Regions from separate parts of the Staphylococcus sp. TCBT05 genome, predicted to be linked through region 3. Evidence: riboswitches for the same ligand, from Rfam matches in the RefSeq annotation. Region 3 holds a riboswitch; each other region holds the start of a gene.
The links. Region 3 has a riboswitch for thiamine pyrophosphate ahead of ACY191_RS10180 (3-oxoacyl-ACP reductase). Riboswitches for the same ligand answer to the same signal wherever they lie in the genome.
Positions count from the first base shown of each region.

Region 1: linked by a shared signal. The riboswitch ahead of thiC (phosphomethylpyrimidine synthase ThiC) and the one ahead of ACY191_RS10180 (3-oxoacyl-ACP reductase) in region 3 are both predicted to bind thiamine pyrophosphate.
Region 2: linked by a shared signal. The riboswitch ahead of ACY191_RS10920 (ECF transporter S component) and the one ahead of ACY191_RS10180 (3-oxoacyl-ACP reductase) in region 3 are both predicted to bind thiamine pyrophosphate.

Region 1 covers NZ_JBUQDQ010000005.1:865,173-872,002, forward strand. Annotated here, with positions in the region: gene ACY191_RS03845 (haloacid dehalogenase type II) at 128-805, shown strand; gene ACY191_RS03850 (phosphatase PAP2 family protein) at 1,174-2,076, shown strand; TPP riboswitch at 2,225-2,325, shown strand; gene thiC (phosphomethylpyrimidine synthase ThiC) at 2,432-4,168, shown strand; gene ACY191_RS03860 (GNAT family N-acetyltransferase) at 4,505-5,014, opposite strand; gene srtA (class A sortase SrtA) at 5,307-5,882, shown strand; gene ACY191_RS03870 (N-acetylmannosamine-6-phosphate 2-epimerase) at 6,198-6,830, opposite strand, start outside.
Region 2 covers NZ_JBUQDQ010000038.1:803,651-810,480, reverse strand. Annotated here, with positions in the region: gene ACY191_RS10925 (ABC transporter ATP-binding protein) at 1-1,087, opposite strand, end outside; gene ACY191_RS10920 (ECF transporter S component) at 1,100-1,675, opposite strand; TPP riboswitch at 1,765-1,866, opposite strand; gene graF (glycopeptide resistance-associated protein GraF) at 2,087-2,221, opposite strand; gene auxA (lipoteichoic acid stability factor AuxA) at 2,485-3,786, shown strand; gene ACY191_RS10905 (class I SAM-dependent rRNA methyltransferase) at 3,996-5,165, shown strand; gene ACY191_RS10900 (hypothetical protein) at 5,223-5,765, shown strand; gene ACY191_RS10895 (phosphocarrier protein HPr) at 5,930-6,196, shown strand; gene ptsP (phosphoenolpyruvate--protein phosphotransferase) at 6,198-6,830, shown strand, end outside.
Region 3 covers NZ_JBUQDQ010000038.1:646,893-653,722, forward strand. Annotated here, with positions in the region: gene rplS (50S ribosomal protein L19) at 1-47, opposite strand, end outside; gene trmD (tRNA (guanosine(37)-N1)-methyltransferase TrmD) at 151-888, opposite strand; gene rimM (ribosome maturation factor RimM) at 888-1,394, opposite strand; gene rpsP (30S ribosomal protein S16) at 1,787-2,053, opposite strand; TPP riboswitch at 2,273-2,374, shown strand; gene ACY191_RS10180 (3-oxoacyl-ACP reductase) at 2,484-3,236, shown strand; gene ACY191_RS10185 (LLM class flavin-dependent oxidoreductase) at 3,259-4,560, shown strand; gene ffh (signal recognition particle protein) at 4,934-6,301, opposite strand; gene ACY191_RS10195 (putative DNA-binding protein) at 6,340-6,675, opposite strand; gene ftsY (signal recognition particle-docking protein FtsY) at 6,662-6,830, opposite strand, start outside.

The sequences.
Region 1 (6,830 bases), on a different contig from region 3:
TGATAATAAATTAACTAAAATTACAAGATTCGTAAACAAATTTAATTCTAAATTGTTTTGAATGTGTGTTTATTGTGTAAAATAATAAGTAAGTTTCATTTTTATGGAGTTGCAGAGGAGGGAAAGTATGTATAAGGCTATTATTTTTGATGTGTATGGTACTTTGTTTGATATGGATTCATTAAAAAATGAAATGATTGAGTTTGATGAAGATACTGCAACAAAGATTACTAAGTTATGGCAAAAGACTCAATTAAGACATATGTTTATGAGGCAGGTTATGCAAAGATATATCCCTTTTGATGAATTGACGAAAGACTCACTACGACATACTTTAAATGTTTATGATATTCAATATAATAGAGAAGATATTAATAGATTGTTTGAAGCGTTTTTTAATTTAAATTATTACAAGGAGATACCTAAATCATTAGCCAATTTAAGAGATAAAAATATTGATGTAGGTATACTATCAAATGGTAATGATAATATGTTAATGCCACTCATAGATAATTCAGAACTAGGTGGTTATATCGACACACTTATTAGTGTTAATGAAATTAAACAATATAAACCGAGTGCTGCAAGTTATGCACTTGTATTAGAGTATTATCATATGAATAGAGAAGATATATTATTTGTCTCTTCAAACTCATGGGATATTACTGGTGCTAGTAACTTTGGATTTGATACAGCTTGGGTAAATCGAACAAATAAAAAGTTTGATGTAAACGGTCCAACACCAACGATAACGGTAAGTAATGTAAGCGAAATGGTGAAATGGCTAGAGTTAAATCATAAATAAAAAAGCAGTAAAATTCATGTTTAAGTCGACATGAATTTACTGCTTTTTTTATATTTAGCGAAGCTAAATATGCTTATAAAAATAAGGAGAACTTTAAAATTAAAAAAACTATATTCGCTACACAAATAATATATCATGAATAAATGATATTGTGACCTAACAGTTATGTCACATTTAGAATTTCATTATGGAATTTAGGCTTCCAATAATATAAAAAGATTGCAGTTATCTCTACAAAGATCATGAAAATTTTAGTTAATTCAAACATACATAAGCATAAAATGGGTATGGTTAAGCAGTAATAAAATTCATGAATAATAAAATAGTTATTAAAATTATTATTAAAAGATATTAATTAGGAGGGCATCATGGTTATTTCAAAAAGGTTCACAGCAATTGCATTACCTGTATTTTGCATTATTTTAGTACTCGCTTTATTTATTGATTTGCCAGTATCTAAACATTTTATGAATCAAAATTCAATCTTTGGGACAGTATTTCAAGATTTAGGTCTTTTTCCGCCAACTGTTATTTTGATTCTTTCAATGATTATTTTGAATTTTTATGTGTTTTCAAAGTTTGAAAGTAAATTGATTAAATATATCATTTTATTTTTATCTTTTATTTATACTTTGATAAAAACTAATACTTTGGTATCTGAAACATTTAAATATATCTTTGCAACAATGGACAATATTGAACGACATAAGCCATTAGGTGTGGCTAGTAATGAAGGTGATACCAGTAATGCATTACCAATGGGGCTAAGTTTCTTAATCACATTCATTTTACTTATGTTAATTACATTATTTGTTACAAAATTTTGGTTACAACAAGTTACTCAAACAGAGATAGAAAGATTAGTTCGCGTTGCATTTGTTAGCTTTTTTGTATTATTAGTAGGATTAGAAACGATTGATAGTTTGAAGGAATTATGGGGGCGAGCAAGACCTTATGAAATTGGTCATGACGGCGCACATTTTACAAATTGGCTTACAATCAATGGTAATACTGGTCACAGTTCATTTCCATCTGGTCATACAACTGATGCGGCTTATTTAATGTTTTGGGCATTTTACTTTAAAACACGTGTTGCCCAAAAGCGTATGTTTATTATTGCATTTATGTTTACTATTATCATGTGTGTGAGTCGTTTGCGTATTGGTGCACATTTCTTAGGCGATGTAACCATGGCCTTTACATTAATTACTTTATTGATGATAGCAGCAGATTATATGATTTATAAATGGAATGCAAAACACTTACATTAAAATAGAACAGAACATTAATATAAGTACCTAGGATTCTATTTGTTAAACAGAATCCTAGGTTTTTATTGTACTAGATTATGTTTATATTAATTTTCAAATTTATTTGTAATTATTTTTTATTAGTGTTAAGTTTAATTTAGAATTTAATAAGAATTGCTAGGGGTGCTTGTTAGCTGAAAGAGACATTAGTCTCAACCCTTTGAACCTGATCTGGTTAGTACCAGCGTAGGGAAGCAGAAAAGTACAGTATAAATGGAAAGTCTATAGAGTAGACTTTTATTTACTGTCGCTTCACTAAATATGTGATTTTCGACCAGGTCTCCTAGCAATAATAAAATGCTAAGGAGTTTTTTTTATGAAACAAGAAAAAATAGAATTAAAAAAGCAATTTCCATCAAGTCAAAGGATTTGGGTGAGTGGAGAAGATCCAGATATTCAAGTTCCATTTAGAGAGATACAACTTTCACCAACAGTAACAGAAGAAGGAACAACGGTTAACAAACCGGTGTTAGTCTATGACACTGCAGGACCATATCATGATACTAGTTATACAGTTGACGTGCAAAAAGGTATACCCAAATTAAGAACACCATGGATAGAAGATAGAAATGATACATTGGAATATGAAGGTAGGAAAATTGTCTCACTGGATAACGGATTTAAATCTAATAATCATAAAAAATTTGTCGAGACACCATTTAAATATCAACCGAAAAAGGCAAAAACAGGACAAAATGTTACACAAATGCATTATGCGAAACAAGGTATTATCACGAAAGAAATGAAATTTGTAGCTAAACGAGAAGATGTCTCACCTGAATATGTGCGTTCAGAAATTGCACGAGGACGTGCGATTATTCCTAATAATGTCAATCACCCTGAATCAGAACCAATGATTATAGGTAAAAACTTTCAAGTGAAAATAAATGCTAATATTGGTAATTCGGCAGTCAGTTCTTCTATAGAAGCTGAAATAGAAAAGTTGGTTTGGGGCATTCATTGGGGGGCAGATACGATTATGGATTTATCTACTGGTAAAAATATCCATGCTACGAGAGAATATCTATTGAGAAATTCACCTGTTCCTGTTGGCACTGTGCCTATCTATCAAGCATTAGAAAAGGTAGATGGTTCTGCTAAGGACTTAACTTGGGAAATTTATCGCGATACTTTAATTGAACAAGCAGAACAAGGCGTTGACTACTTCACGATACACGCAGGCGTATTATTACGTTATGTCCCGACAACAGTGGATAGATTAACTGGTATTGTTTCAAGAGGTGGATCTATCATGGCACAATGGTGTTTAGCGCATCATGAAGAAAGCTTTTTATATACACATTTTGAAGAAATTTGTGAAATAATGAGCCGTTATGATATTGCAATTTCTCTTGGAGATGGATTAAGACCCGGGTCAATATATGATGCAAATGATGAGAGCCAAATTCTGGAATTAAAGACATTAGGGGAATTAACTGCAATAGCTTGGGAATATGACGTACAAGTGATGATTGAAGGGCCAGGACATGTTCCGATGCATAAAATAAAGGAAAATCAAGACTTAGCTGATTTCCATTGTCAAGAAGCGCCTTTTTACACATTAGGTCCATTAACAACAGATATTGCACCAGCCTATGACCATATTACGTCTGCAATCGGGGCAGCCCAAATTGCTAGTTATGGTACAGCAATGCTTTGTTATGTTACTCCAAAAGAGCATCTGGGATTACCTAATAAAGACGATGTGAGAGAAGGTGTTGTCACGTATAAGATTGCAGCACATGCAGCTGACTTGGCAAAAGGTGTCAAAGGAGCACAACAAAGAGATGATGAAATTAGTAGAGCACGATTTGAATTTAGATGGTACGATCAATTTAATCTGTCGCTAGATCCTGATAAGGCACGTTCATATCATGATGAAACACTACCTGCTGAAGCAGCAAAGGTTGCCCATTTCTGCAGTATGTGTGGGCCTAAATTCTGTTCGATGCGTATCTCTCACGATTTAAGAAAGCACAATGATTTAAAAGAAGAAGGATTGAAACAAAAGTCTGAAGAATTTGTTTCAAAAGGTAGTAGGATTTACCGTTAGAGATAGAGTTTTGGGCGAAAATTCCCATTCTTAAAATAAGAGAACTATGCTATGAAGTGATGCTCCCTTTAAAGTAGTTACTGAAAAACGTAAACTTTGAAGGGAGCTTTTTATGATCCCAAAAGAAAATGAGCTTTACTCAAATATAACCACAGCGCATTATAAATTATATAATAATAGCGGTATAAAATATTGAGAAGTATTAGGTCGAGACTCCTAAGGAAGCAGTGTCAGTTGAAGGCCGAGGCTGAGACGGCATCTTAGGAAAGTGAGATAATAATATAAATATTGTAAAGTAAATCTTCTAGCTAAAAGTCTGAATGTATATAGCACAAATTAATGTTTCGTACTTTGAGAAGGATTTAAATCTAATTGATAGAATGCTAAATCTAACCATTTATCAAATTTATAACCTACATTTTGAATGGTTCCAGAATGTTTGAATTTAAATTTTTTATGCAAGTAAATACTATAATCATTCGTAGCGTCAATGCCTGCAACAAGTGTTCTATAGCCATTATTACGAGCAGTTTGGATGATTTCAGCCAGCAATTGTGATGCAATCCCTTTTCCTCTATGATGTTTATTTACATAAATAGAGTGTTCAATAGAATATTGATAAGCGGGCCAATCTCTAAATGTACCATAAGTAGCGAAGGCTATCGCTTCACCTCTTTCATCGTATACAAGAACAGGCTCTTGTTTATTAAGTTTATTTTCAAACCAAGTTTCACGTGATGCCAAAGTTTGAGGTTTATAAGTATAAACAGCGGTAGTATTCAAGATCGCATCGTTGTATATTTCTAGTATATTCGGTAAATCTGATTGCTTAGCATGACGTATCATAGCGCATCCCACCTTATATTAAAGTAAATTAGAAATCACTATCACAGTTATAAAAGTATGGCATTCATAATTAATATGAAACACTTAGTTAAACCAAGATATTTACGATGAGTGATTTAATACTATTTAACACTTAATTATTAAGTTCTGCAATGTATTGTTGTAAAAATTCTCCTCATTTATTTAAATATTTGGAATGCGAAATAACATATGGACTAGTCCAATTCTAAATGTATTGTGCTATACTTATATTCTGAAATATAAGTGCTAACATTAAAGGAGTATAAAAGAAATGAATAAGCTACTAAGGATAGTTGGTGTCATTTTTATTTTAATTGCAATTTACTTTTTAGCTAAGCCTCATATTGATAATTATTTAACAAAGAAAGCCGATGAAGATAAAATAACGGAATACGATAAAAAACAACAATTTTCTGGTGAGATTCCCAAAGATAAATCTAAAATGGTAGGCTATATTGAAGTGCCTGATGCTAAAATTAAAGCGCCAGTATTTCCAGGGCCCGCTACCCCGAAACAATTAGATCGAGGCATTAGTTTAGTTGAAGCAGACGAATCATTAAATGATCAAAATATAGCTATAGCTGGTCATACTTTCGAAGGCTCGGATACGTATCAATTTTCAAATTTACCTAAAGCACATAAAGGCAGTGTCGTTAACTTTAAAGTTGGGAAGGATAAGCGAAAGTACAAAATCTCAAAAATTTATGATGTGAAACCTAGTGATGTAAAAGTGCTAGATGAACAACAATCAAAGCAACACCAACTTACATTAATTACTTGTGATGATTATAATAAAAAGACAGGACAATGGGAAAAACGCAAAATATTTATTGCTAAAGCAGTATAAAGCATAACGAGTCTGGAATACAAATTCCAAAAAATAGCACTCAGATGATTGAATTCAATTTATCTGAGTGCCTTTTTATTTATTATTTCGTATTATTGGCTCGCTTTCCTAGGGGCCAGCTTCAGCCTGTAGTCTTCAGCTTGTCCTGTTCCCACAGGAGTCTCGCCAAAACACACCAAATTTATATGTGATTATATATTAATACACCTTAAAAATAAGGCGCTTTCGTATAATTTAATATGCATTCTGTACTAAATTAACAAGGTGCCTTATGTATCAGGCATATGGCATGTCTCAGACGCGTCTGTTATATATTTATTCATTTTTTAAAACATTAACAAAACGTTGCGTAATTTCTTTAGGCCGCGTGATTGCACTACCTACAACAGTACAATGTACCCCGAGTCTATCAACAATTTGTAACATTTCTGGTGTGATAACATTACCCTCTGCAATGACTTTTGCATGTACATTGGATAATACATCCTTTAAAAATTGGAAGTTGTCTTCATATAGCACATGTCCGTGTGTATATTCAGTGTAACCATGTAATGTTGTACCAATATAATCGAAACCTAATGCATCGGCGTGTTGGGCTTCTTCTATCGTTGAAATATCTGCCATAATTTCGATATGAGGTGCTTTATTACGGATATATTTAACTAAATCCGCAAGAGATTCATTGGGACGTGGTTGGGCTGTAGCATCTAAAGCAATTACGTCACAACCACTGTCGAGTAATTCATCTACCTCAGTACGTGTTGCAGTGATAAAGACTTTTGAATCAGGATAGTCTCTTTTAACAATCCCGATAATAGGTAAATCAACTTCCTTTTTAATTGCGATAATATCGTCCTTTGAATTTGCTCTAATACCAACAGCGCCACCTTGATAAGCAGCTAATGCCATCTTAGACATGATAAACGATGAATATAAGGGTTCATCTGC
Region 2 (6,830 bases), 160 kb from region 3:
GTTTGGCTTGTTCAACCGTGTTTTGTTTATTTTTAAATTGAATATAAATTTCATCATATACTGAGTTTGTAATAAATTGAGATTCAGGATTCTGATAAACTAAGTACATGTGTTGCGCAGCTTGCTTAATTTTTGTGATTTTTTTGTTATCTATGAATAAGTCACCTGAATATTTCAGGAGTTGCATCATCGATTCGAGTAATGTCGTTTTACCCGTTCCATTACGTCCTGTTATGGTAATCCATTCACCTGATTTAATTGATAATTCAGGGATTTGTAATAACCGTCTTTTTCCACGTTGTATCGTAATATCTTGGAAATTTACAACGCTCTGAGTTGTAAAGTGCTGTGAGTGTTTATTTAAAGGCTTTGGTGCGTAATCCCATGCATGTGGATGCCAGACACCATATTCGGATAATAGTGACTCATAGTGCTTTAAAATGATTTCAGGTGTCTCATCGGCAATGATTTCACCATCATAATTGAAGAGTATGACACGATCAATGTGTTGCCATATATGCGCTACTTTATGTTCGACAATAATCACTGTTTTGTTATCCCATATTTGTTTGATTTTTTGCCATAAATCTTCAGTGGCATAAACATCCAACATTGCTGTAGGTTCATCTAAGAAAAGTGTGTTTGTTTCTTGTAAAATAGTCTCGGCTATCGCTAGTTTTTGTTTCATACCACCACTCAATTGATTGATGTATTGATTTTTATCAACGTCTAAATCAACTGCAGCCAAAGCATTGTCGATACGTTCATCCATTTCTTCTCTAGGAACTTGTAAATTTTCCATTACAAATGCCAATTCTTCATATACTTTAGGCATACAAAATTGTGTATCTGGATCTTGGAAAATGACCCCACAATCTTTGTCTATATGAAGGTCGTCATATTTCATTGGAAGGTCTACTAATTCTGGTACAATACCACTTAACACATTGAGTAAAGTACTTTTACCTGAACCAGATGGCCCAAGTAAAAGTACCTTTTCTTTACTATTTATATTTAAGTTTAAATTATTGAATATTTTTTTATCTGCATTTGGATATTTTAATCGTAAATTTTTTATGGATATCAATATTGTGACTCCTTATAGATTGTCGTAGTCATGTTTCGTAGCTGGTCTAAATAATTTTGTAACACCAGTTTGGTCGAGGGCTCTGACGATATAATAGGAAAGGAGTCCAGCTACAACAATTCCACTAATTACTCTACAACCTATATATAAAGCTAAGTTCCAACCTGCAATCTCTCCTAAATAACCATATGCAAAATCAATTGGTAGCGTTGCAATTGCAGTTAAGAATCCTGCTAACATTGCTACCATTGCACTACGTGATTTATATCTAAAAATTAAAAAGATAATTTCACAGGCTAAGCCTTGAACTAATGCATAAATCATTGTAGCAATGTCGAAACGTCCCATAATAATTGTTTCTCCTGCACCTGCAGCAAATTCAGCAAGTAAGGCAATACCTGCCTTTGGAATGATGAGATAAGCAACTACGGCCGCCATAAACCAAGCGCCATACGTTAATTCTTCAAGATGCAAACCTGTAATTTGAACTGCCTTATAAACAAAGTTCCAGAGATTATAAATCACTGCAAATACCACTGCAATCAATACAGTAACAAGTATTTCAGATAGTTTTAAACCTTTTGACATAATACTTTCCTCCCAAATAAAAAAACGCACAACCTTCTAGAAAAAGTGCGCGCTTAGATATTGGCATACAGATACTCAAATAAATTATTCAGTATCGCAATACACTTTCCTACGCTAGTTTAATCTAGATCAGGTTCAAAGGGTTTGAGGGTATACCTCATCTCAGTCACAAAACACCCCTAGTGCGAATGTTATATTTAAATTTAATTATAATGTATGACTTTTTCAATATTATGTCAAGGTTACTTTTTTAATAAAAGGGTAAATAACAAGTTAATAAATCGTATGAATTGGTGTTTGTATAGCTGAAGTTTTGGTGTTAAATAGGGTTGATAGACATATAAATAGGGTGATGCATAAAGCATCACCCTAAATCTTTATAATGTTTGACATTATAAACGTTTATTTAAATTAATCCAATGTGTCTTGAATATTCTTTTTAGTTTCCTCTACATCATCTGATGATGACTCTTTTTGTTCTTTTAATTTTTCTTCTGCTTCTTTTGCTTGTTCAGCAGCTTTTTTGTTTAATTCTTCTTTACTCATATGTGACACTCCTTATTGATGTTTGATTATATAGATGGTATACCACATAATATTAACTATAAACATAGCTTGATTGTGCTGTGTTTTACATTAAATTTTAAAACAAAAAATAAAATTAACGAATTTAATGAAATAATTGTTTAATATCATTAGTAATGTGGAATTTTGACAATACAACTAATCTATCATACTAAAGACTTATTTATTAGATTATTAAAGACAAGAACTAAATGTTCATATATAATAACTTTGAGGTGAATGGTATGTCTTTTATAAAGAAACACGCCGAGATACTATATAGCTATATCATAGGCATCGTTTCGCTTTTCACAGGTCTCATCATTTTGGTTAATTTACCTTTAATTCATAAATTGAATGGTAAAGGTAAACCAGAGTTACATATCCATAATGTATGGGATTTTATTAATGCTTTTTTCAGTGAAATAATTAGGGTGATGAGTAACTATATAGGGAACTTCCCAATAGTAAGCGCCATAATCATTATTTTATTTGGTGTCGTTGTCCTATTATTAGGTATGACACTGTATAGAACGACAGGTTATGACTATGATATTTCAATCTTCTTTTTAGTTATTGGAATTTTATTTTTCTTAATTACACTAATTTTAATGACGCAAGTTTATAGTTTCTTTGCTATTATTTTTGTCATTCCTTTTGCTGTGCATATTGGTTACATTGTGTATAAGGATGAGTTAAATAAGCATCATAGAAAGTACCATTATTTATGGATTATTTTCACATATGGTATTAGTTATTTATTAACGCAAATCGTGCTTTATGGCAGAATTGATAGTGACGAGATTGTCCCAGTTGATATTCTTAGTGTTAACACATTTTTCTTAATAATGTGGTTGTTAGGTCAAATGGCAATTTGGAACTTCTTATTCTTGAGAAGATCACTGCCTTTAACTAAAGAGGAATTGGGTGAGGAAGCCCCAGAGCTTTCTAGAGCTAGTAAAGACTCGGTATCAAATCAAACTAAAGAACATTGGAAAAATTTACAAGACAAAACTACAGAATTTACACGTAAAACAAGAAGAAGTGTGGATATTCAAAAGGCTAGAGAAAAGAAAGATAAGTTTATCGAAAAATGGAAGAATAAAATTGATATTCAAGAGGATGATGTTCCAAATTGGATGAAGAAACCAAAATGGTTAAAGCGCGCATATGTAGAACTTATATGTGGTGCGGTATTACTATTCTTTACATTAATTGAATTCAATAATAGAAATTCATTATTTGTGTCAGGAGACTGGGAAATTTCACAGACGCAATATGTAATTGAATGGGTAACATTGTTCTTACTAATGATTATTATTATTGTATATATTTTAACGACACTTACAAATTTCTTACGCGGCAGATTCTATTATCTTCAATTGTTTATGGTAAGCATATTATTCTTTAAATTGTTAACAGAATTTGTAAATATTATGGTTCATGGATTGTTATTATCAATATTCATTACACCGATTTTATTTATCATGTTAATAGCAGTCATTGTTGCGTTTACGATTAAGTTACGACAACCTGCAAATGATTAAAGTATGATGTGAGTAGACGTTACCTATCTTCCTATATGATTTAGGAAGGTAGGTTTTTTTATGTATTTAAGTAAAGTTGAGTAACGGTATCTGACATTACTAAAAAGTACTGATATAATTAGATTTTTAATGTAACACTGTATATGAAATGATAGAATAGATAAGCAAATTAAAATCATACTAAATAGTAGAAAGGCTGTCATAATATTATGAAAACTGCCACATTAAATAAAGGAAAAGAAACAAAATATTTAAATCAATATCCATTAGTCGAAGCGGATGATATATATGATCATGACCATTTGAAAGAAGGGGATTTATTTTATATCGTTAACGATCAAGGTATTTATATTGCTACAGCATATGTAGGAAGACAACATAAGGGACTTGGTTGGGTATTAAGTTATGAGCAAGACGAAGAAATTAATATACCATTTTTTGAAAGATTGTTTGAACTAGCAAAAGAAGAAAGAACTTATTTCTATAATATAGACGGTACAAATGCTTTTAGATTATTTAATGGTGAAGGTGATGGCATAGGTGGATTGACAATAGATAACTATAATGGTCATCTATTAATTCAATGGTATTCTAAAGGCATTTATAAATTCAGGTATCAAATATTAGAAGCATTAAAAACAGTGTTTGATTATACTTCTATTTTTGAAAAAATGCGTTTCAAAGATGCTGAGATTATAGGTGGTTTTGTAGAAGGAGTAGCTCCAGAATTCCCAATTGTAATCGAAGAAAACTTTACTTTTTATAATATAGATTTAGATGATGGTCCAATGACTGGAATATTTTTAGATCAAAAAGAAGTAAGAAAAAAATTAAAAGAGCACTATTCTGATAATCGCAACATTCTTAATGTGTTTAGTTATACGGGAGCATTTTCAGTTGTTGCGGCAGACAATGCCAAAAATACGACAAGTGTAGATTTAGCCAATCGTTCTAGACCTTTAACTGAAGAGAACTTTGGTTTGAATGGCATTGATCCTAAATCACAATATATTTACGTTATGGATACTTTTGATTTTTATGGCTATGCGAAAAGGCATGATTTATTTTACGACACAATTGTTGTTGATCCACCTAGCTTCGCTAGAAATAAGAAGAAAACTTTTTCAGTATTAAAGGATTATGATAAATTGATTCTTGGAGCGTTAGATATTTTAGCACCAAACGGCACAATGTTATTATGTACCAACAATAGTACTTTTTCATTAAAAGCCTTTAAAAAAGTAGTTAAAGAAACTTTGGAAAATGCTGGTGTAGCATATGAACTACAAGACGTAATGGGCTTACCTAAAGATTTTAAAACGCATGCACATTATAAACCTTCAAAATATTTGAAAGCAATTTTTGTTAAAGTACTATAAAATTTGTGAATTTGGGTATAAATTTTATATGGTCATTTTTTATAAGGAGTGTATAAGATGGGCTTGAAAAATAAATTTACTAATAAATTTACAAAAGAAGTAGGAAATAAGGTTTTAAATATAGAAGATATCAAAGAAAAACATCAATTACCTGTTAATTTATTTGAGGTAGATGAGAGACGTGAACGCGCACAAGCATTAGTGAAAAAGAAATCGCTATTGTCATCAAGTGTTAGTGTGGTACCTATTCCAGGGCTAGACTTCGGTGTGGATATCAAACTAATGAAAGATATTATAGAAGATGTAAATAAAATATATGGCCTTGACCATAAGCAAGTTAATAGCATGGGAGATAGTGTTAGAGAACGTATCTATGCGCTAGCTGCTATACAAGGGAGCCAATTTATTGGCAAGAAAATATCTGATGCTATCTTAAAAGTAGTCATTCGTGATGTAGCTAAACGCGTGTTAGCGAAACAAACAAAATGGTTCCCAATTTTAGGGCAAGCAATATCAGCTTCAGTGAGTTATTATTTTATGAAAAAAATAGGCGATGAACACATTGCAAAATGTGAAAAAGTAGTTAAAGAATTACTTTAAATCGTGAGCGTTTTCATAAAATCTTCAATTATTGCTGATTATTGTCATATCAGGGTAATAACGAATTGAATTTCTATTTATAATTTGGTAATGTTATTATATAAAACTATGCTAGGTTTTATAATAAACTAACGATTCTAACTATACGAAGGAGAAATCATATTATGGAACAAAAATCATATGTAATTATTGACGAAACAGGTATTCACGCTCGTCCAGCGACTATGCTTGTTCAAACTGCTTCAAAATTCGATTCAGATATTCAATTAGAATATAATGGTAAAAAAGTTAACTTGAAATCAATCATGGGTGTTATGAGTTTAGGTGTAGGTAAAGATGCGGAAATCACAATCTATGCCGATGGTAGCGATGAAGCTGATGCAATTTCTGCAATTACAGACATCTTATCTAAAGAAGGTTTAACTGCTTAATATGTCACAATATATTAATGGTATTGCTGCATCTGATGGTGTAGCAATTGCCAAGGCATATTTATTAGTAGAACCAGACCTTTCATTCAATAGTGAAAAGGTTACAGATGTCGATTCAGAAATTGAAAAGTTCAGAAATGCTATCGATACATCTAAAGTTGAATTAACTAAGATTAGAAATAATGCAGAAGAGAACCTTGGTGCTGATAAAGCAGCAATCTTTGATGCACATCTACTAGTCTTAGATGATCCAGAATTAATTCAACCGATTGAAGATAAGATTAACAACGAACAAGTTAACGCTCCAACAGCTCTAACAGATGTTACAGGGCAATTCATCACAATATTTGAATCAATGGACAATGAGTATATGAAAGAACGTGCTGCTGATATTAGAGACGTTTCTAAACGTGTATTGGCACATATTTTGGGAGTTGAATTACCAAATCCTAGTATGATTGATGAAAGCGTTGTCATCATCGGGAATGATTTAACACCATCAGACACAGCTCAATTGAACAAAGAGTTTGTGCAAGGATTTGTAACGAATATTGGTGGTAGAACATCTCATTCTGCTATCATGAGCCGTTCATTAGAAATCCCGGCGATTGTTGGTACGAAATCAATTACTCAA
Region 3 (6,830 bases):
CGTAATTGTGATTGTGTTACTGCTTCGATTAATTTGTGATTACTCATTATTTATTCTCTCCTTCAACCTATGTTCTTGCCTCGACAAAATATAGCAGCGGATCATAGTGATTTTTCGTGTATTGCACACTTAAAATATATTAGCATATCGCTAATCATTTTTCAATTGCTTTTTATATCTTTCAATAATCTCGCGGTCTTTATCTGTTAACTGATAGCTTTCAAGTAAATCCGGTCGTTTTTCGTAGGTTCTAATTAGTTTTTGTTCATGACGCCACGCATCAATATGCGCATGATTTCCAGAAACTAACACGTCAGGTACGCCTAATCCTTTATAGTCTCGAGGTCGTGTGTATTGTGGAAACTCTAATAAGCCATCTTGAAATGAATCATCCTCATGTGATTGTTGATTTCCTAACACGCCTGGTATCAATCGTACAATAGCATCAGTCATGACCATTGCTGGCAATTCACCACCAGTAAGCACATAGTCACCCATAGAAATTTCATCCGTCACTAAATGTTGCCGTATACGTTCATCATACCCTTCATAGTGACCACAAATAAATACAAGATGCTCCGCTTCGCTTAATTCTTGCGCGATATCTTGGTTAAACGGACGACCTTGAGGACACATTAAAATCACACGTGTGTCTGGGGTCTTATCAATACTTTCCATTGCATTGAATACAGGTTCAGGTTTCAATACCATGCCTTGACCACCACCAAATGGATAGTCATCAACTTGACCATGTTTATTTTCAGCAAAATTTCTAAAGTTTACAGTATTTACCTGTAACACTGATTTCTCTTGAGCACGTTTTAAAATCGAATGACTCAAAACGCCCTCAAACATTTCTGGAAAAAGTGTTAAAAAATCTATTTTCATTAATCTAACAATCCTTCCATTGGTGTTATTGTGATACTTCTACCTTCCACATCGACATCTTTAACCACATCAGCAATATACGGAATAAGATATTCTTTATTACCTTTAACAACCCAAACATCGTTAGCACCAGTTTCAAATATTTCTGTCACACGTCCAATTGCAGTTCCTTCATCATCAAATACAGTACAACCTATTATATCTGAATAGAAATATTCATGTTCGGCTAATTCTATCTCATCATGATCACGTTCTTGTAATAATGTTGCACCCTTTAAATATTCTATATCATTAATATTATTAATTCCTTCAAACTTAAGCATATGCAAGCCTTTATGCATTCTGTGGCTACTAATCTTAAACGTTTCTGCTTCTTTACCCTCAGCTTGAATTATTACAGATTCTCCCGGTTGGAATCGAGTATCTGTAAAATCAGAATGTGATTTAATCTTAATTTCACCTTTAACACCATGTGTGTTTACAAATTTACCAATTTCAACTTTCATTATTTTTCCTCCGTCATCATTACAACTATCTTCATAGGTAATGAAACTAAATAAAATTCGTAATCCATTATAACATGGATTGAGATAGCTGTAATACGTTATCGTATAGAAGTAGTGTTTACTAAAATAAATAAAAATTATTCAAGTAACTCGAACAACTAATACAGTATTTCTTATTAGCAAGCCGCTAATTTCAGGCAATAAGTATTTTATTTCTAAGCTTAATATTACGGCTTAAATCACCCTATTTACCGTTTAGCCTTCAAATTCAATATTGACCAATAAAAAAAGATGATTTCTACTTTAGATAAAAGTAAAAATCATCTTCTAGACTATGTTATAACCTTCTAGTTCTAACATATTTAAAATAAATCAATACGTTCGATTTATTATTATTTTTGTTCGTCGAATTTTTTCAAGATACCTTCTCTTGATAAGATGTTACGTACAGTATCAGTTGGTTTTGCACCTTGTGATAACCATTTTAATGCTAATTCTTCGTCGATTTTAACTTCTGGTGCATTTACATTGTTAGGGTTGTAAGTACCGATTTGTTCGATGTTACGACCGTCACGTGGCGCACGAGCATCAGCTGCTACAATACGATAGAATGGATTTCTTTTTGAACCTAAACGTGTTAAACGTAATTTAACTGCCATTTATATTCTCTCCTTTATGTTCTTAATATTTTTATTTTCTACAAGAAATAATATTAACAGTTCTGTAGTACTTTGTAAAGAGTTTTTTCTTTACCAATATTGAATCTATATTTTTAAACTGTGACTTTTAGTCAATCACCTGATTTGTATTTAAATTTAAACTTTTGCACAACTTGACATGCTTTATTAAAAGCTATACATTGAAGTTAAATTAAATAACGCATGCACTAGGGGTGTTTTTTAAAACTGAGATGAGCAAAACTCAAACCCTTCGAACCTGATCTAGCTAAGACTAGCGTAGGAAAGTGTTACCAATATGATAATGAAACTGATAGTCTTTTTTGACGTATTCATATACTTTTTGATACACAACTTTCCTAGAGAGGGTTGTGTATTTTTTTATTTAATAAATCAATGATGAGGTGAATATATGACTAAAACAATTTTAATCACAGGTAGTAGCAGAGGGTTAGGTGCAACGATAGCAAGAACATTAGCTACACAAGGTCATAATGTAATTATAAATTATTTTAAAAGTAAAGACTTAGCTAAACAACTCGTACGTGAAATTGGTGAATCACAGGCTATCGCTTTACCAGCAGATATTACTGATAGAAACCAAGTTGATGAAATGATTGCACATGCAACAGAACATTTTGGGCAAATAGATGCGGTGGTAAATAATGCGCTTGTAGGATTTAAATTTGACCCCACAGCACAAAAAGCATTTATAGATTTAAGTTGGGATGACTATCAACAACAACTCGACGGCACGTTAAAAGGAGCATTCAATGTGACTCAAGCAGTCATTAAACAATTTATCACAAGAGAAACAGGAACAATTGTTTCGATTGGTACAAACCTTTATCAAAATCCAGTCGTACCCTACCATGAATATACCACTGCAAAAGCAGGTTTAATAGGATTCACACGAAATATCGCCGCTGAATTAGGTCAATATGGTATTAATGCAAATGTTGTATCTGGCGGTTTACTAAAGACGACTGACGCAAGTGCAGTGACGACACAAGAAGTATTTGATCTTATTGCTCAAACCACGCCATTAAGACAAGTCACATCACCTCAAGATGTAGCAAATATGGTAAGCTACCTCATTTCTGATCAAGCTAAAGGGATAACCGGTCAGAACTTTACAGTTGATGGTGGATTAACAATGAATTAAGAAATGGAGGATGAATCATCTTATGACACAAACTCGTCAACTTAACATCGGTGTACTAATTTATGGATGCGGTCATCATCAAGCGGCTTGGCGTATGAGCAATTCAAGTGTTGAACGTATAGGAGATATCTCGTATTATCAATCATTAGCTCAAATTACAGAACGTGGATTATTTGATGCGATATTTTTTGCAGATAATCAATCTTTTCCAGCACAATCACCAAGTGATATGCCCGCATTTTGGTTTGACCCTTTGGTCAATTTAGCTGCAATAGCCCAAGTTACGCAACACGTTGGCTTAGTTGCAACGATTTCCAGTACCTTTGCTAATCCATATACAGCAGCTAGACAACTCTTAAGTATTGATCATATGAGTAACGGACGTGCAGGTTGGAACTTAGTAACATCTATGACTGATTTAGAAGCAGCAAACCACAGTATGGAGCGTCTACCAGATCATGATACGCGCTATGAAAAAGCAGACGAATTCGCTCAAGTCATGAATCTGTTGTTAGATTCGTGGACAACGGCAGATTTCTTACATAATAAAGCAGAAAATACTTTAATCAACGCTGATGCAATTCAGCCAATTCATTTTAAAGGTCATTATTTCGATGTCCAAGGACCACTAACAACACCTGGAAGTCCTCAAGGCAAACCCATTGCAATGCAAGCTGGTGCCTCAGATCAAGGTATCACGCTAGCAACTAAGTATGCAGATGCTGTCTATGCAGTCGCTTGGAACCTAAAGCAAGCTACAGCATTTCGCCAAAAATTAAATAACAAATTAACATCGGTTGGAAAACCAACGAACAGCTTAAAGGTGTATCCAGGTTTAGTTACCTATGTCGGAGAAACTTATGCTGAAGCTTACGCCAAAAAACGTCAATTGGACGAGTCCTTAGCCATTGATACAGCATTAAATCAATTAAAGTTCTTTATTCGCCAAGATTGTCATAGTTGGGATTTAGACGAACCTATTCCACCATTACCACCTGTAGAGAACTTTACAGGACCCAAAGGTCGTTACCAAACTGTACTAGAAATTATCAATGATAAAAATCCTACACTGCGTGAATTATTGGGTTACCTTAGCGCTGGTGGCGGACATTTAACGTTGATAGGTACACCTACTCAAATCGTTGACGAAATGGAAAGATGGTTTAATGCTGGTGTTGCAGACGGTTTTAACTTAATGCCACCGGTGTTCCCTAATAGTTTAGAAGATTTCGTTGATTATATCGTACCTGAATTACAAAAACGAGGACTTTATCGCATTGAATATGAAGGGACTACATTTAGAGAAAATCTTGGACTTTTGTAAAAATATTTCTGTAACTTTAACACATTGAAATACAATGCATTCAATTAGTATAATTAACTATGATTACATGTAGTAGCATTACAATAACAAGTGTACTATTGTTCTTGATAACCATTGGTTTATTACTCACATTAATAGTAATAATTCCATAGATAAATCAGCAATATGAATACAAAACATAAATAAAAAACCCCTTCAAAGTTATCAAATCATTGATTACCTTGAAGGGATTTCTCTTTTTCAAATTAATAGTAATATTGCAGAATTAGGTTAGTGGATTCAACTATCATCAAGCACTAACATTGTTTATCGCACTTTATTGATTGTTAAACGGTTAAATATCTTCTAGGACTAAACTACTAAGCAAATTGAATTAGAATGGTAAGTTCATACCATTTAACATATTCTCCATTTGCTTACGTTTACCTTTTTTACCTTTTCCGCCACCAGAAAATTGTTTCATCATTTTCTTCATATCATTAAATTGTTTCATCAATCTGTTCACTTCTTGTACTGAACGTCCTGAACCTTTAGCAATACGTTTCTTACGTGATACATTTAAACTATCTGGATCATTACGTTCAGCCGGTGTCATAGATTGAATAATCGCTTTAATATGGTCGATCTGTTTCTCATCCATATTTAAGTTATTGATACCTTTCATCTTGTTCATTCCAGGAATCATTTTCATAATATCATCAAGCGGACCCAGGTTTTTGACTTGGTCTAATTGTTCCAAGAAATCCTCAAGCGTAAATGATGAAGTGCGCATTTTCTTCTCAAGATCCTTAGCTTTATCAGCATCGACATCTTGTTGAGCCTTTTCAATTAAACTTAGCACATCACCCATACCAAGTATTCTTGAAGCCATTCTTTCCGGATGGAATGGTTCCAATCCATCTAATTTTTCACTCATACCCACAAATTTAATAGGTTTTTGAGTTACAGAACGAATTGAGAGTGCTGCCCCACCACGTGTATCACCATCTAATTTAGTCAGTGTTACGCCTGTTAATTCAAGTTGCTCATCAAATGATTGCGCTACATTTACTGCGTCTTGACCTGTCATGGCATCCACAACTAACATAATTTCATTCGGTTTCGTAATTTCTTTAACATCTGTTAATTCTTGCATTAACGCTTCATCAACGTGTAAACGTCCAGCTGTATCAATAATTACAAAATCCAAATGCTCTGCTTTAGCATGTTGAATTGCATTTTCGACAATTTGTTGTGGTTTAACTTGATCTCCTTCACTATAAACAGGAATATCAATTTGCTTACCAACGGTTTGCAATTGGTCAATTGCTGCAGGTCTATAGATATCAGCTGCTACGAGCAATGGTTTTTTATTATATTTCTTTCGCATTAATAACGCTAACTTACCAGCTGTAGTTGTTTTCCCTGCACCTTGTAAACCTACCATCATAACTACTGTTGGTGGTTTATTTGCCATTGTTATCGTTGAGTTTTCCCCACCCATCAATTGAGTCAGTTCCTCTTGTACGATTTTGATTACTTGTTGACCAGGTGTTAATGACTTCATTACATCTGATCCTAAAGCTCTATCTGATACAGTTTTGATAAATTCCTTAACAACTTTAAAGTTAACATCGGCTTCTAATAACGCCAATCGCACTTCTCGCATCATAACCTTAATATCGGCTTCAGTTACTTTACCTTTGCCTCGAATCTTTTGCATTGTGTCTTGCAAGCGATCGGATAATCCTTCAAATGCCATATCAAATACCCTCCTTTTTGCTTTATATTAATTTATGCTTATTCTAAATCTTCCAAAGCTTGTATATATTGTTTAATCTTCTCAGAATCATTTACATTTAATTTCATCTGTTCGTATATTTCTTGTCTTAATTCAAAATTTTTATATAAACCTAACTTTGTCTCATAATCTTCAACTAGGTCGCCAGTTCTTCTAATATTATCATACACTGCTTGTCGACTCACATCAAACGTATCAGCAATTTCACTCAACGAATAATCTTGCAAATAAAATAATTCGAGATAATTGCGTTGTTTCTTTGTTAATAGTGCTTGATAAAAATCAAACAAGTAATTCATTCTAATCGTTTTAATTAAATCATTATTTTGGCTCATCTGATCGACCTTCTACTGAACCAGTGTTAAGTTGATCAGACGTCAACTCACTATCCCCATCTTCAGACACTTCTACATTTTGTTCAATCATATCTGCAAATAAACCGTAAACATAACTTTCTGGGTTAAATGGTTGTAAATCATCTAATTTTTCA